DNA from 3 places in the Streptococcus handemini genome. Region 3 is predicted to be linked to each of the others. Evidence: predicted binding sites of a transcription regulator. Region 3 holds the regulator's gene; each other region holds the start of a gene.
The links. Region 3 encodes Rex, which represses fermentation and respiration genes when NADH is low (regulators of the CRP and FNR family bind a similar motif). Its sites were predicted from a motif close to TTGTGAANTANTTCACAA; they were not measured.
Positions count from the first base shown of each region.

Region 1 (4,258 bases), on a different contig from region 3:
GCCAAATCACGCGCTGATTCTTTCCATTCTTTTTCATCGATACCTTGATCTTTGAAGTTCATCTTGATTCCAACACGTTCACCAAGTTCATACACAGCTTTGGCATAAGAAGCTACCCCTTCTTCAGGCGTTGAAGCTGGAAGGCCAAGCATTTTTGCAATGTCTTGATATTTTTCATCTGCACGGTAGTAATTGTACTTCGGCCATGTCGCAGTCTTGGCTGGACGGGTACCATTGTACCGAATTACATACGGCAAGAGAATGGCATTCGTACGCCCGTGGATAGTATGGAATTTACCACCAATCTTATGAGCCATAGAGTGGGAAATTCCTAAGAAAGCATTGGCAAAAGCCATACCTGCAATAGTAGATGCGTTGTGCATCTTCTCACGAGATTCAAAATCAGCATTCTTCACAGAACTTTCAAGGTTTTCAAAGACAAGTTTTATCGCTTGCAGCGCCAAGCCATCTGTATAGTCATTGGCCATTTGGGATACATAGGCTTCTGTCGCGTGGGTCAAGACGTCCATACCTGTATCTGCTGCAATAAAACCTGGAACTGTCATGACAAGCGCTGGGTCTACAATGGCTACGGTTGGTGTCAATGAATAGTCTGCAATTGGGTACTTACGGTTGTTCGCCTTATCAGAAATAACCGCAAATGGTGTGACTTCCGAACCTGTACCAGAGGTCGTTGGAATGGCGACAAACTTGGTTTTCTTACCTAATTCTGGGAATTTGAAGGCGCGTTTGCGAATATCCATGAATTTTTGAACCAAGTCATGGAAGTCAACTGTCGGTTGCTCGTAGAAGAGCCACATAACCTTGGCAGCGTCCATTGGAGAACCTCCCCCAAGGGCGATAATGGTATCTGGTTTAAAGCTACGCATCAACTCTGTACCCTTGTAAACCGTTGTAATATCTGGATCTGGCTCTACTTCCGCAAAGATTTGGTACACCACTTTATTGCGACGAAGTTCAAGTTGCTCGAGAATTCTGTCCAAGAATCCAAGCTCAACCATGGCATGGTCTGTGACAATCATCACCCGTTCTACATCGCGACATTTTTGAAGGTATTGAATAGAATCGCGCTCGAAGTATGTTTTTGAAGGAACTTTAAACCATTGCATATTATTTCTACGTCTTCCTACTTTTTTGATGTTCAAGAGATTAACAGCACTTACGTTGTCACCGACTGAGTTGCGTCCGTAAGAACCACAACCAAGTGTCAAGGATGGCAAGAAGGCATTGTAAACATCCCCGATTCCACCAAAGGTAGATGGAGAATTGCAGATGACACGAATGGCACGTACCGCTTTTCCAAATTCTTTGGTCAATTCTTCGTCTGCTGTGTGGATTGCTGCAGAGTGACCAAGCCCATGGAATTCCACCATTTGGCGCGCTTTATTGATTCCGTCTTCGCGAGATTCTGATTTCAAAACAGCAATGACTGGAGATAATTTTTCGCGTGTTAGCGGTTCTTTTTCTCCAACTTCTTTACACTCTGCTGCGAGGATATTGGTTCCTTCTGGTACGCTAAATCCTGCTTGCTCGGCAATCCAAACAGCTGATTTTCCGACGATGGCTGCATTCAATTTTGCCTCACCACAGTTTTTACTATTAGCTTTTGCACCGAAACAGAATTCTTCTAGCAAGGCTTTTTCTTTTTTATTCACAAAGTAAGTATGGTACGATTTGAATTCTGCGATAAATTCATCGTAGATTTCCTTGTCAATAATCACTGCTTGTTCAGAAGCACAGACCATTCCATTGTCAAAGGATTTAGACATAACAATGTCATGAGCTGCCTGGCGAATATTAGCAGATTTTTCCACATAAGCAGGAACGTTACCTGCACCTACACCAAGGGCTGGTTTTCCACATGAATAAGCTGCACGCACCATAGCATTCCCACCTGTTGCAAGGATCGTTGCAATGCCATCATGGTTCATCAACTCGGATGTTGCTTCCATAGACGGTTTTGTAATCCATTGGATACAGTTTTCAGGAGCACCCGCTGCAATAGCTGCATCACGGACGACTTGAGCTGCATGTGCTGAAGATTCTTGCGCAGACGGGTGAAAGGCGAAGACGATTGGATTACGGGTTTTCAGAGCAATCAATGATTTAAAGATAGCTGTTGAAGTTGGATTCGTTGTTGGTGTAATCCCACAAACCACCCCCACTGGCTCTGCAATCAAGGTTAATCCATTGACATCATCTTCTTCAATAATCCCAACTGTTTTCGTATGACGCATGTTATTCACAACATGCTCACAGGCAAACAAGTTTTTGGTTGCCTTGTCTTCAAAAACACCACGACCTGTCTCTTCAAAAGCATGAAGAGCTAAGGCACCATGTTGATCAAGAGCTGCTACTGATGCTTTTGCAACAATGTAATCTACCTGCTCTTGGTTCAACTGGCGAAACTCCTCAAGGGCCACCAACCCTTTTTGCACAAGACCGTCAACATGCGCACGAGCTTCTACTAATTTTTCCTCTGGTGATACTGCTTTCTCAGCCATCTATGATTCCTCCAAAATATTTTCTGTTAACTTTTGTTTGTTAACTTTTTCACAAGTATATTCTACATCATTTTTTGTCCCTTGTAAAGAGTTTGTTAAAAATTTCACAAATTATTTTTCCTTATCTTGTGATATTTTTTCAAAAATCCTGTAGCCGAACGGATTGCCGTCTTGAGATTGTGAATGTTTTTTCAAACTTTTTTTGTTTCACAAATGAAAAATCAGGAAATGATTGCTGAATTTTCCTGGTTTTCATTCTTGATTTACTGATTTTTATCATGAAATTTTATCTATCAACTATTTTCGTACAAAGTGATTTGTTGCTATTTCTATCCACTGGGCATCTGACTCTAGCTCAAAATCCTGAATCTGGTTTGATATCTGCTGTAATTGTTTTCTAGCTTCGCTAGAAGATAGGGGGAGATTTGCCGATAATAAATACTGTGTATACGGGTGCTGAGGATTGGTAAATAATTGTTCCGCAGGAGCCAGTTCGACCAAGGTTCCCTTATAAAGAACAGCAATACGCTGGGCAAAATACCGAACAACGTTTAAGTCATGCGAGATAAAGAGATAGGATAGATGAAATTCTTCCTGCAATTCGGATAACAGTTGCAGAATCTGCGCTTGGATCGAGACATCCAGAGCTGATGTTGGTTCATCACAGACAACAAATTGGGGCCGACTGACCACCGCTCGCGCAATTCCAATTCGCTGACGCTGACCGCCGCTAAAGGATTTTGGCCGCTTATGAACGGCCTCACCGGTAATTCCAACCCGCTCTAGGATCGCACGTGCTAGGCTATCCGCCTCCTTCTTCGGAAGTTTATACAGCGGCTCCTTCACCAATTCTAAAGCAGATAAGTAGGGATTCAAGGCTGAAAATGGGTCTTGATAAATGATTTGCATCGCTTGATTTGCTAAATCATCTTGACTTAATCCTACATAATCCACCTCTCCCTTGCTCGGATTTTCTAGTCCTAAAATTAATTTAGACAAGGTGGATTTACCACTCCCGGATTCTCCAACCAAACCAAGGGTCTCCCCCTTATATAAGGTCAGTGTCACACCATCTACCGCAACATGTCGATTTTCTTTTCCGAGCAAATTCTTCTTACTATATACTTTTTGAACATCTCGAACCTCAATCAATGCTTCTTGTTCCATTTAGCGCCCTCCTTGTCTCACAAAGTGTGTCTCTGAAACCGCAACTAGTGGCCCATCCATGCTGTCCTGCGGGAGCGAATGAATGACTGTATTTGACTCCAGCCGTGCTGCCTGCAGTAGTTCTCTGGTGTAGGGATGGAGAGGGTTATCAAAAATATCGTCCACAGTCCCCTCTTCCACAATCTGACCTCCCCGCATGACCTTGACCTGATCACATAGACCAGCAATCACACTGAAATCATGGCTGACGATAATAACTGTCAAATCAAGACTCTCTTGTAACTGCTTAATCAAGGCCAAGATTTGCGCTTGTATAGTCACGTCTAATGCCGTCGTCGGCTCATCAGCAATCAAAACCTTCGGTTCAGCTAATAAAGCCATGGCAATTAAAATCCGTTGACGCATCCCGCCTGAAAACTCAAAAGGAAACTGCTTTAGACGCTGTTCAGGATTGGAAATGCCGACCTTTGCCAACATATCCACCATCTTCTTCTTGCGTCCTTCTGCTGATTCATCTGGGCTAAAGCGTTTGATAATCTCATCTAAATGGAACCCAATTCTTCTCA
Region 1 is NZ_JBFRYH010000019.1:7,329-11,586, reverse strand. It holds gene adhE (bifunctional acetaldehyde-CoA/alcohol dehydrogenase) at 1-2,525, opposite strand, end outside; gene ABPH35_RS04355 (ATP-binding cassette domain-containing protein) at 2,823-3,692, opposite strand; gene ABPH35_RS04350 (ABC transporter ATP-binding protein) at 3,693-4,258, opposite strand, start outside.
Region 1: adhE (bifunctional acetaldehyde-CoA/alcohol dehydrogenase) is a predicted target of Rex. The motif match lies at 2,618-2,635, and genes of this name have one in related genera.

Region 2 (4,258 bases), on a different contig from region 3:
CTATTTTAACCCTCAAGGGTTGTATGCTGAAAATGGTTTGTCCAACTATCAACAGACCAAGTTGATCGTGCGAGAGTTTAAACGCATGATGTGGAGAGGTTGAAATTTCTTTTCAAGCTATGCCAAAAGTGTTATCATGAAGCTAGAAACAAGGTAGGAGGTCCTGCTAATGGATATATCATCGTTTGTGACAGCTGTAGTGGCACAAAATGAGGAAAAACTCAGAAGCTATTTTGCCGAAGATGCTGTAGTCCGCTGGCCCTGCACCAATGAATGTTTTTCTGTGGCCGAGTATCTTCGGGCCAATTGTGACTATCCTGGAGACTGGGATGGAGAAATCGAGCATATAGAAGAAGTAGGGGATACGATTATCATCGTCACTCGTGTTTTTCCTGTTGATAAATCTTTTTCTGTTCATGCGGTTAGCTTTATGAAAACCCAAGATGATGTGATTGTAGAGCTAGATGAATACTGGGCAGACGATGGCGAAGTACCAGACTGGCGCAAACAGCTGAACCTTGGAAAGTCTATTCGATAAATAGAGAAAACCCGCTGAAGAATTTCTTCAGCGGATTTTGGTTATTATTAACTATAGAAAATCAATTAGTGAGTGAAGTCAAGAACCATGCGACCTTGAATTGTACCAGCAGTCATTTCATCAAAGACAGCAGGAGCGTCTTCAACTGGACGAGTTTGGACAACAGGGACAACTAATCCTTCTGCACCAAATTGGAAGGCTTCTTCGAGATCTTTACGAGTTCCTACGAGTGAGCCAACAACTTGAATACCATCAAGAACGGTTTTAACGATACTGAGATCCATCATTTCAGATGGAAGACCAACGGCTACGACACGCCCCCCAGCGCGGACACTATCAACCGCTTGATTGAAGGCCACTTTTGATACGGCAGTTACGACAGCAGAGTGGGCTCCACCTGTTTTTTCTTGAATCAAGCCTGCTACATCTTCGACCTCACGTCCATTGATAACGATGTCAGCGCCGACTTGTTTGGCTAATTCTAATTTATCATTGTTAATATCAATAGCAACGACATGTGCATTGAAGACTTTTTTCGCATATTGAACAGCCAAGTTTCCAAGTCCTCCTGCTCCAAAGAGAGCAATCCATTCGCCTGGTTTGAGATGTGCTTCTTTGATGGCTTTGTATGTCGTTACTCCTGCGCAAGTGATAGAGCTTGCTTGGGCTGGGTCGAGATTTTCAGGAACTTTAACAGCATAGTCAGCTGTTACGATACATTGTTCAGCCATTCCTCCATCAACAGAGTAGCCAGCATTTTTTACAGAACGACAGAGTGTTTCACGGCCTGTATTACAGTATTCGCAAGCACCGCAGCCTTCGAAGAACCAAGCTACACTGACACGATCGCCAACTTTCAAACTTTTCACATCTGAAGCGATTTCTTTTACAATCCCAATTCCTTCATGTCCGAGGATACGACCAGGCACTTGTCCAAAGTCACCGTGTGCTACGTGAAGGTCTGTGTGGCAAACACCACAGTATTCAATTTCAACGAGGGCTTCGCCAGCTTCTAGTGGCCGCAGTTCTTTTTCGACAACTTCTACGCCAGTAGATTCAGGGTTTACAACAACAGCTTTCATAGTTTTTCCTCCGATTTGTTTTGATATGTTCATTATATCACAAACTTCCCAAAAAGCAAGCGGTTACAAAGATTATATTTTAATTTTTTTAATGACTTGACATGTAAAATAAAAGTGCTACAATATAGCTGAAAAGCCGATTTAGCTCAGTTGGTAGAGCAACGCACTCGTAACGCGTAGGTCGTAGGTTCGAGCCCTATAATCGGCATAGTTTATGATTTAAATGAAAGTTGCTAACTACGGAAATTATCGAATATTACGATAACACTGAAAAATACCTTTTGCAAAGGAAATTTTTTCAGATTTACTAGAATCGTTTGGAATTCCAGATAGTAGCGAGGCTCATTGCCAAGAGGCGCGAGAACTTCCTATGTGGTTAGCCTATGAATATAATCAGGCGGTGGGTTTCATTACTCTTTCATATTCAGGCCTGATTGTGCAGAGATTCGCTGTATGGCAGTCAGGAAAAATGAGCACCGCCGTGGAGTTGGATGCAGGTTACTAGCAGTTTTGGAGGAGCAAGCCAAGGAAACTGTTTCTTTTTTACAGGTGAAGGCCGTGGCTAAGGGATGGTATGAAACTTATGATCAGACGAATGAGTTTTATCAAGCTATGGGATTTTATTTGTTAGAGATTTTTCTGACACTGTGGAAAGAAGCTATCTCATGTGCTATTTGGGTAAAATATCTTAAATGAGAGTCTAGGAAAAGTCTAATCAACGGCTATAAAAAACGAGCAAATCCAGATTGGAGATGCTCGTTTTCTATGTTAAAAGGTAAGACAAGGAGTAATCTGCATACTCAGTGTAGTCAACCAAAACAAGTACAGGTACAAATGTGGGAGAAGGGTCATTTGCCGTGAACGAATCAGATTTGTCACGAACGTTGGCCAGTTCAAAGTGGAAAGGTGTAAAGTTTTAAAATAGCTTTATCTCTAATTGTATTACCACAAGGATTTTATATAATTGTTGGCTTATTACTTTTGTTTCCAAAGTTCGTAAAATAGATAGACACGGTGATTGATTGGCGGGATGTTCGTTGTTTACATTTCAAATACAGTCCTTCTCACTTTTTTCAAGAGCTAGAAAATCACTTCCCACACTTCCGTCATGCTAATTTGGGAGAGTTTTGGTATAATAGCATCAGAATGACGAGGTGAGAGTAGATGAAAAAAATCTTGATTGTTGATGATGAAAAGCCGATTTCAGACATTATCAAGTTTAACATGACACGAGAGGGGTACGAGGTGGTGACGGCTTTTGACGGTCGGGAAGCCTTGACCTTATTTGAAGCAGAATTTCCAGATATTGTGATTCTGGACTTGATGTTACCAGAGATTGATGGACTTGAAGTAGCCCGCACCATTCGAAAAACCAGCAATGTGCCCATTTTGATGCTGTCTGCTAAGGATAGTGAGTTTGATAAGGTGATTGGTCTTGAAATTGGGGCGGATGACTATGTGACCAAGCCATTTTCAAATCGGGAATTGCAGGCGCGGGTCAAGGCCTTGTTGCGCCGCAGTGAGTTGACTGAAACACAGATCATATCAGAAGCGACAGGGACACCGGAGTTAGTCATTGGGGATTTGGTGATTAATCCAGATGGATTTGTGGCCAAAAAACATGGCAAAGAGCTAGAATTGACCCATCGTGAATTTGAATTGCTCCATCATTTGGCCAAGCATTTGGGGCAGGTCATGACACGGGAGCATTTGCTTGAGACCGTTTGGGGTTATGATTATTTTGGTGATGTACGGACAGTTGATGTAACGGTTCGTCGCTTACGTGAAAAAATTGAGGACACACCGAGCCGTCCAGAGTATATCTTGACACGGCGTGGTGTAGGGTATTATATAAAGGGAAATGATTAATCAATTACGGTATGTAATCACCAAGCCGGAGTTTTGGTTTGTCGTCATCTTGATTGGTTTTGTTATTGTGCTCAGTGTGTTGCTGATTGAAAATCATCGTGATAATCAACAAATTAAAGAACTCAATAAGAAAGTCAAGCGGTTAATTGAGTTGGACTATTCAGATGTTCTTGACTTACGAGGGAGTCCTGAGATTACAGATATGGCCAATTCGCTCAACGACTTATCTGAAGTGATTCGCCTGACACATGACCATTTGGAGCAGGAAAAGACGCGTTTGTCCTCTATTCTTGCCTATATGAGTGACGGAGTGATGGCAGCCGACCGCATGGGTCGAGTCATTATGGTCAATGAAACAGCGCAAAAGCAGTTGGGCTTGGCTGCCAAAACGACAGAACAACGGGATTTATTAGAAATTTTAGGAATTCGTGAACAGTATAATTTTCGGGATTTGCTAGCTCAAACGCCTGAAATTGTCACCGAACATGATAATGAAGCTGGGGAATTTTTGACTTTACGCGCCAATTTTGCAACCATTCGAAGTGAAAGTGGTTTGATTTCAGGTCTGGTTGTCGTCTTGCACGATATGACCGAACAGGCCAAGGAAGAACGGGAGCGGCGTTTGTTCGTTTCCAATGTCAGCCACGAATTGCGGACACCGCTCACCTCGATCAAATCCTATCTGGAGGCCCTTGATGATGGAGCCTTGACAGAATCGGTCGCGCCTAGCTTTGTCAAAGTGTCACTCGATGAAACTAATCGGATGATG
Region 2 is NZ_JBFRYH010000026.1:1,579-5,836, reverse strand. It holds gene ABPH35_RS05490 (DUF3114 domain-containing protein) at 1-103, shown strand, start outside; gene ABPH35_RS05485 (nuclear transport factor 2 family protein) at 170-538, shown strand; gene adhP (alcohol dehydrogenase AdhP) at 604-1,620, opposite strand; tRNA gene ABPH35_RS05475 (tRNA-Thr) at 1,756-1,828, shown strand; gene ABPH35_RS05470 (GNAT family N-acetyltransferase) at 2,074-2,316, shown strand; gene yycF (response regulator YycF) at 2,785-3,489, shown strand; gene vicK (cell wall metabolism sensor histidine kinase VicK) at 3,482-4,258, shown strand, end outside.
Region 2: adhP (alcohol dehydrogenase AdhP) is a predicted target of Rex. The motif match lies at 1,646-1,663, and genes of this name have one in related genera.

Region 3 (4,258 bases):
GATATTTCGACAGAATACTACGGAAACTCCTCGAGTATTCATTGGGCAGGACGAAAAGCAAACGCTATTCTCCGCCAAGCTCGAGCAGATATTGCCCACATCCTAGATGGCAAGCCTGAACAAATCATTTTTACCTCAGGGGGGTCAGAGGCCGATACTCTTGCTATCCAAGGTTATGCGCTGGCCAATCAGCATAAGGGAAAACACCTCATCACAACTGCTATCGAACACCATGCTGTCCTTCACACAATGGACTATTTACATGAGCGATTCGGCTTTGAGGTGACTTATATTCAGCCTATCAATCAAAGAATTTCCGCCCAGCAGATTCAGGCAGCCTTACGCCCAGATACCATTCTAGTTAGTGCCATGTATGCCAACAATGAGACTGGGCTGTTACTACCAATTAAAGAAATCGGCGAAATTCTCTCCCAACATCAAGCCGTTTTTCATGTAGATGCTGTCCAAGCAATAGGAAAAGTTGCTATCTCACCGGAACAACTGGGAATTGATTTTCTCTCTGCTGCTGCCCATAAGTTTCATGGGCCTAAAGGAGTAGGCTTCCTTTATAGCCGTATTCCGCACTTTGACTCTCTGATTCACGGAGGGCGCCAAGAGCAACAACACCGAGCAGGAACAGAAAATCTAGCAGGAATTGCGGCTATGGCAACAGCTTTGAAAGAACAAACGGCCCAACTAAAAGAGCATTACACTCGCGTTTCTGCTTTAAAAGGCTATTTGATAAGCAATCTGACCTCTATCCATCATTACCTCAATGAAACTGGGCCGACACTTCCCTACGTCGTCAATCTCGGTTTTCCGAATCAACTCAATGAGCAAGTGCTCATGCGCCTAGATCTTGCAGGAATCGCTGTTTCCAGCGGTTCTGCTTGTACTGCCGGTGTGATTCAAAATAGCCATGTCTTAGAGTCCCTATACGGAAAAGAGTCACACCGCCTAAAGGAATCCATTCGGATTAGCTTTTCACATGAAAATACAAAAGAGGAACTAGACTTCCTCATCAAACAACTACATGAAATCATAGGAGGCACTTACTAATGGCTTTTACAACATCTGTAACTCTAAAAAATTGTGATTATACTTACTCCATTAGCCCAGCTATCAAAAAGTTTACCTTACGTGATAATACATTTGAACAAACCCAGGTCGGCAACTATCAATTAACGCGTATGTTAGAAGAAATTCCAAACTCCAATCAAGGATTTCTACTAAAAATTATTATCAATAAAGATTTGAATGGTTTTAAAATCAATATTACAGACAAATCAGGTCTGCACTTGATAGATATTTTCAAAGCAGGTGGAAATGCTGTTATCCAAGAAAAATTTTATTTCCTCATGGACAGCTTAGTTGACCGAGATATTTTCACAAAAGAAAGTACAAAAGCATGATTGAACTACGTTACCAAGATTCCTATCAGCAAATTCGCTCACAAACTTTTGACAATTTTGACGCCCTACTTCTTTCCTTTTCAGGTTGTGTGACTATTCCAGACCATTTAAAAGTGATTTCTTTACGTCAAGATGGCAAAGACTTAGGATATCAAGGACTCGTTGGAGATCTCTATCGCTACCTCAAGACAATCGATCCAACTAATCTCTAGAAAAAACAAGAATGACTTCTTGTTTTTTCTGTATTTTTTCAGTGTAATCTGTTGCTTTTTTCACAAACTTTTACTAAAATAGAATAAATCATCAAAAGGAGTAAAAGATTGTGAAAAACGAAAAAAAATCCCCTATCCCCCGTGCTACTGCCAAACGTTTGTCAATCTATTACCGCGTATTCAAACGATTTCATGCTGGCAATATTGAAAAGGCAAGTTCCAAAGAAATTGCAGAAGCAATCGGTATTGATTCTGCAACTGTTCGCCGTGACTTCTCTTACTTTGGAGAACTCGGTCGCCGCGGATTTGGTTATGATGTCAAAAAATTGATGGATTTCTTTGCTGATATTTTAAATGATAATTCTATTACTAATGTGATGCTGATTGGTGTTGGAAATATGGGACGCGCGCTCCTACACTATCGTTTCCATGAACGAAATAAAATGAAAATCGTTATGGCCTTCGAAGCAGATGAACATCCAGCAGTTGGTACAATTGATGAAAATGTTCCAATTTATGCCATTTCAGATATTGAAGAAAAAATCAAAGAGATTAACGCCCAGACAGCTATTTTGACCGTACCAAGTACTAAAGCACAAGAAGTTACCAATATCCTAGTCAAAGCTGGTGTAAAAGGAATTTTGAGTTTTTCACCTGTCAACTTATCTGTACCAAAAGATGTCGTTGTACAGTATGTTGATTTGACAAGTGAATTGCAGACCCTTCTTTATTTCATGAGAAAGAGCTAATGTTATGAGCAAACCAATTATCGGTATTTCTGGTAATGATTTTATCAATGCAACCGACGATACTGAGCCTCTTCTCTCCTATGTTGCCACAAGTTTTATTCAAGCGATTGAGGCTGCTGGAGGAATTCCCCTCATCCTTCCAATTGTATCACCTGATATAGCTAAATGCTATGTCAATCTGATTGACAAGCTCATTTTGACTGGTGGACAAAATGTCCTTCCAAATTACTATGGACAAGAGAAAACCATTGAAAGCGATAATTATCATAACCAGCGTGATGTCTTTGAGCTCACCTTAATTCAAGAAGCCATCAGACAGCAGAAACCAATTTTTGGTGTCTGTCGTGGTATGCAGCTCTTTAACGTTGCCATGGGCGGTACCTTACATCAGGTCATACCAAATCATTGGCAAACCACTGCTGCTAACGCGCCCGTTCACTCTATTTGCCTGCATGAAGGGAGTCCACTAGCTACTTTCTATGGAAAACAGCCACGGGTTAATTCTTTCCATCGACAGGCATTAGATCAGCTCGCACCTGGTTTACAGGTGATTGGCCAAGCAGAAGATGGCACTATCGAAGCAACCATGATGACTGCTGAGGTGCGTTTCCTTGGTGTACAGTGGCATCCAGAGCTTCTTTATGCTACTCGTACCGAAGAAAAAGCCTTATTTGATTATCTTGTTAATGAATTTTAACAAAGTTCTCCTTCCTCACGAAAACTATAGTAGGCTGATTTCGCCACAATTAAATGATCGAGTAAGACAAGTCCTAGCATCTCGCAGGACTTTTTTAATGTCTCTGTAAACACCAAGTCATTCTTGCTCGGCTGCACAGACCCAGAAGGGTGATTGTGCACAACAATGATTGAGGTGGCCATGCATTTTACTGCATAATGTAAAATCTCTCTTGGTTCTGCAATACTTTTATTCACACTACCGATGAAAATAGTCTTTTGGCTAATAATTTTATTCTGCGTGTCAAGATAAAGAGCCACTAAATGTTCTTGTTTCTTGTCACCAATGTCCTGCATCATTTTACGCCCTAATTTCTCACTTCCAAGCACACGATCTTGCAGCAAAATTTCTGACTGATTAATTCGTCGTCCTAGCTCAATCATTGCCTTGATTTCGACTGCTTTCACACGACCAATCCCTGCCAATGTTTGTAATTCTTCAATGGATAAATCCCGTAAGGCAGCTAGGTTTTCCAACTTGGCTAGTAAATTATTCGATAGGATGGAAACAGGCTCTTTCCGTGTCCCTGTTCGGATAAAAATTGCGAGTAACTCTTGATTGCTCAAGCTTTCTGCACCTACTTCCAATAAACGCTCCCGTGGTAATAATGACTCTTCTTGAAACATAATTTGATACATATTTTCCTCCTCATTGTATTTATTCGTAAAAAAGAAGGCGAATGCCTTCTTTTTTAGATTTGTACCTGATTATATTTCTTCTCAAAGTGTTTCAAAACATCTTTTGGTGTCTCATTGTAAGGAGTGCTACTTTCTAGTTTTCCTTTGACAATTGTCCGCATGGTAGCTTCTAAATCCTCACAGGTTACCAAGGTAATTTCTGTCTGACCTTCAATGTCATCAATAACTTCCACACTTTCAGGAGTTACTGACTGTACACTTGTCACGACATAGGTATAGACGTTTTGCTTATCTGTCAAATAAATCTTCATGCCTTCCTGTGCACGTTCAAGTGGTGAAAAGAGTGTCTCACTCGCTCCTGCTATTCCAAAAATATGATGACTAGCGAGAGAATAGTTCCCCTGCCCCATTTCCTGAGTTTCTTTCATCGTTCCTGCCCCATACATTAAGGCAACATTTGATAAACCTTTAAAAATAGGAAGATTGACATTTAAATCTGGAATAGCAATGC
Region 3 is NZ_JBFRYH010000015.1:22,931-27,188, forward strand. It holds gene ABPH35_RS03675 (cysteine desulfurase family protein) at 1-1,059, shown strand, start outside; gene ABPH35_RS03680 (DUF1831 domain-containing protein) at 1,059-1,412, shown strand; gene ABPH35_RS03685 (DUF4649 family protein) at 1,409-1,624, shown strand; gene ABPH35_RS03690 (redox-sensing transcriptional repressor Rex) at 1,735-2,373, shown strand; gene ABPH35_RS03695 (gamma-glutamyl-gamma-aminobutyrate hydrolase family protein) at 2,378-3,070, shown strand; gene radC (RadC family protein) at 3,067-3,747, opposite strand; gene ABPH35_RS03705 (class A sortase) at 3,801-4,258, opposite strand, start outside.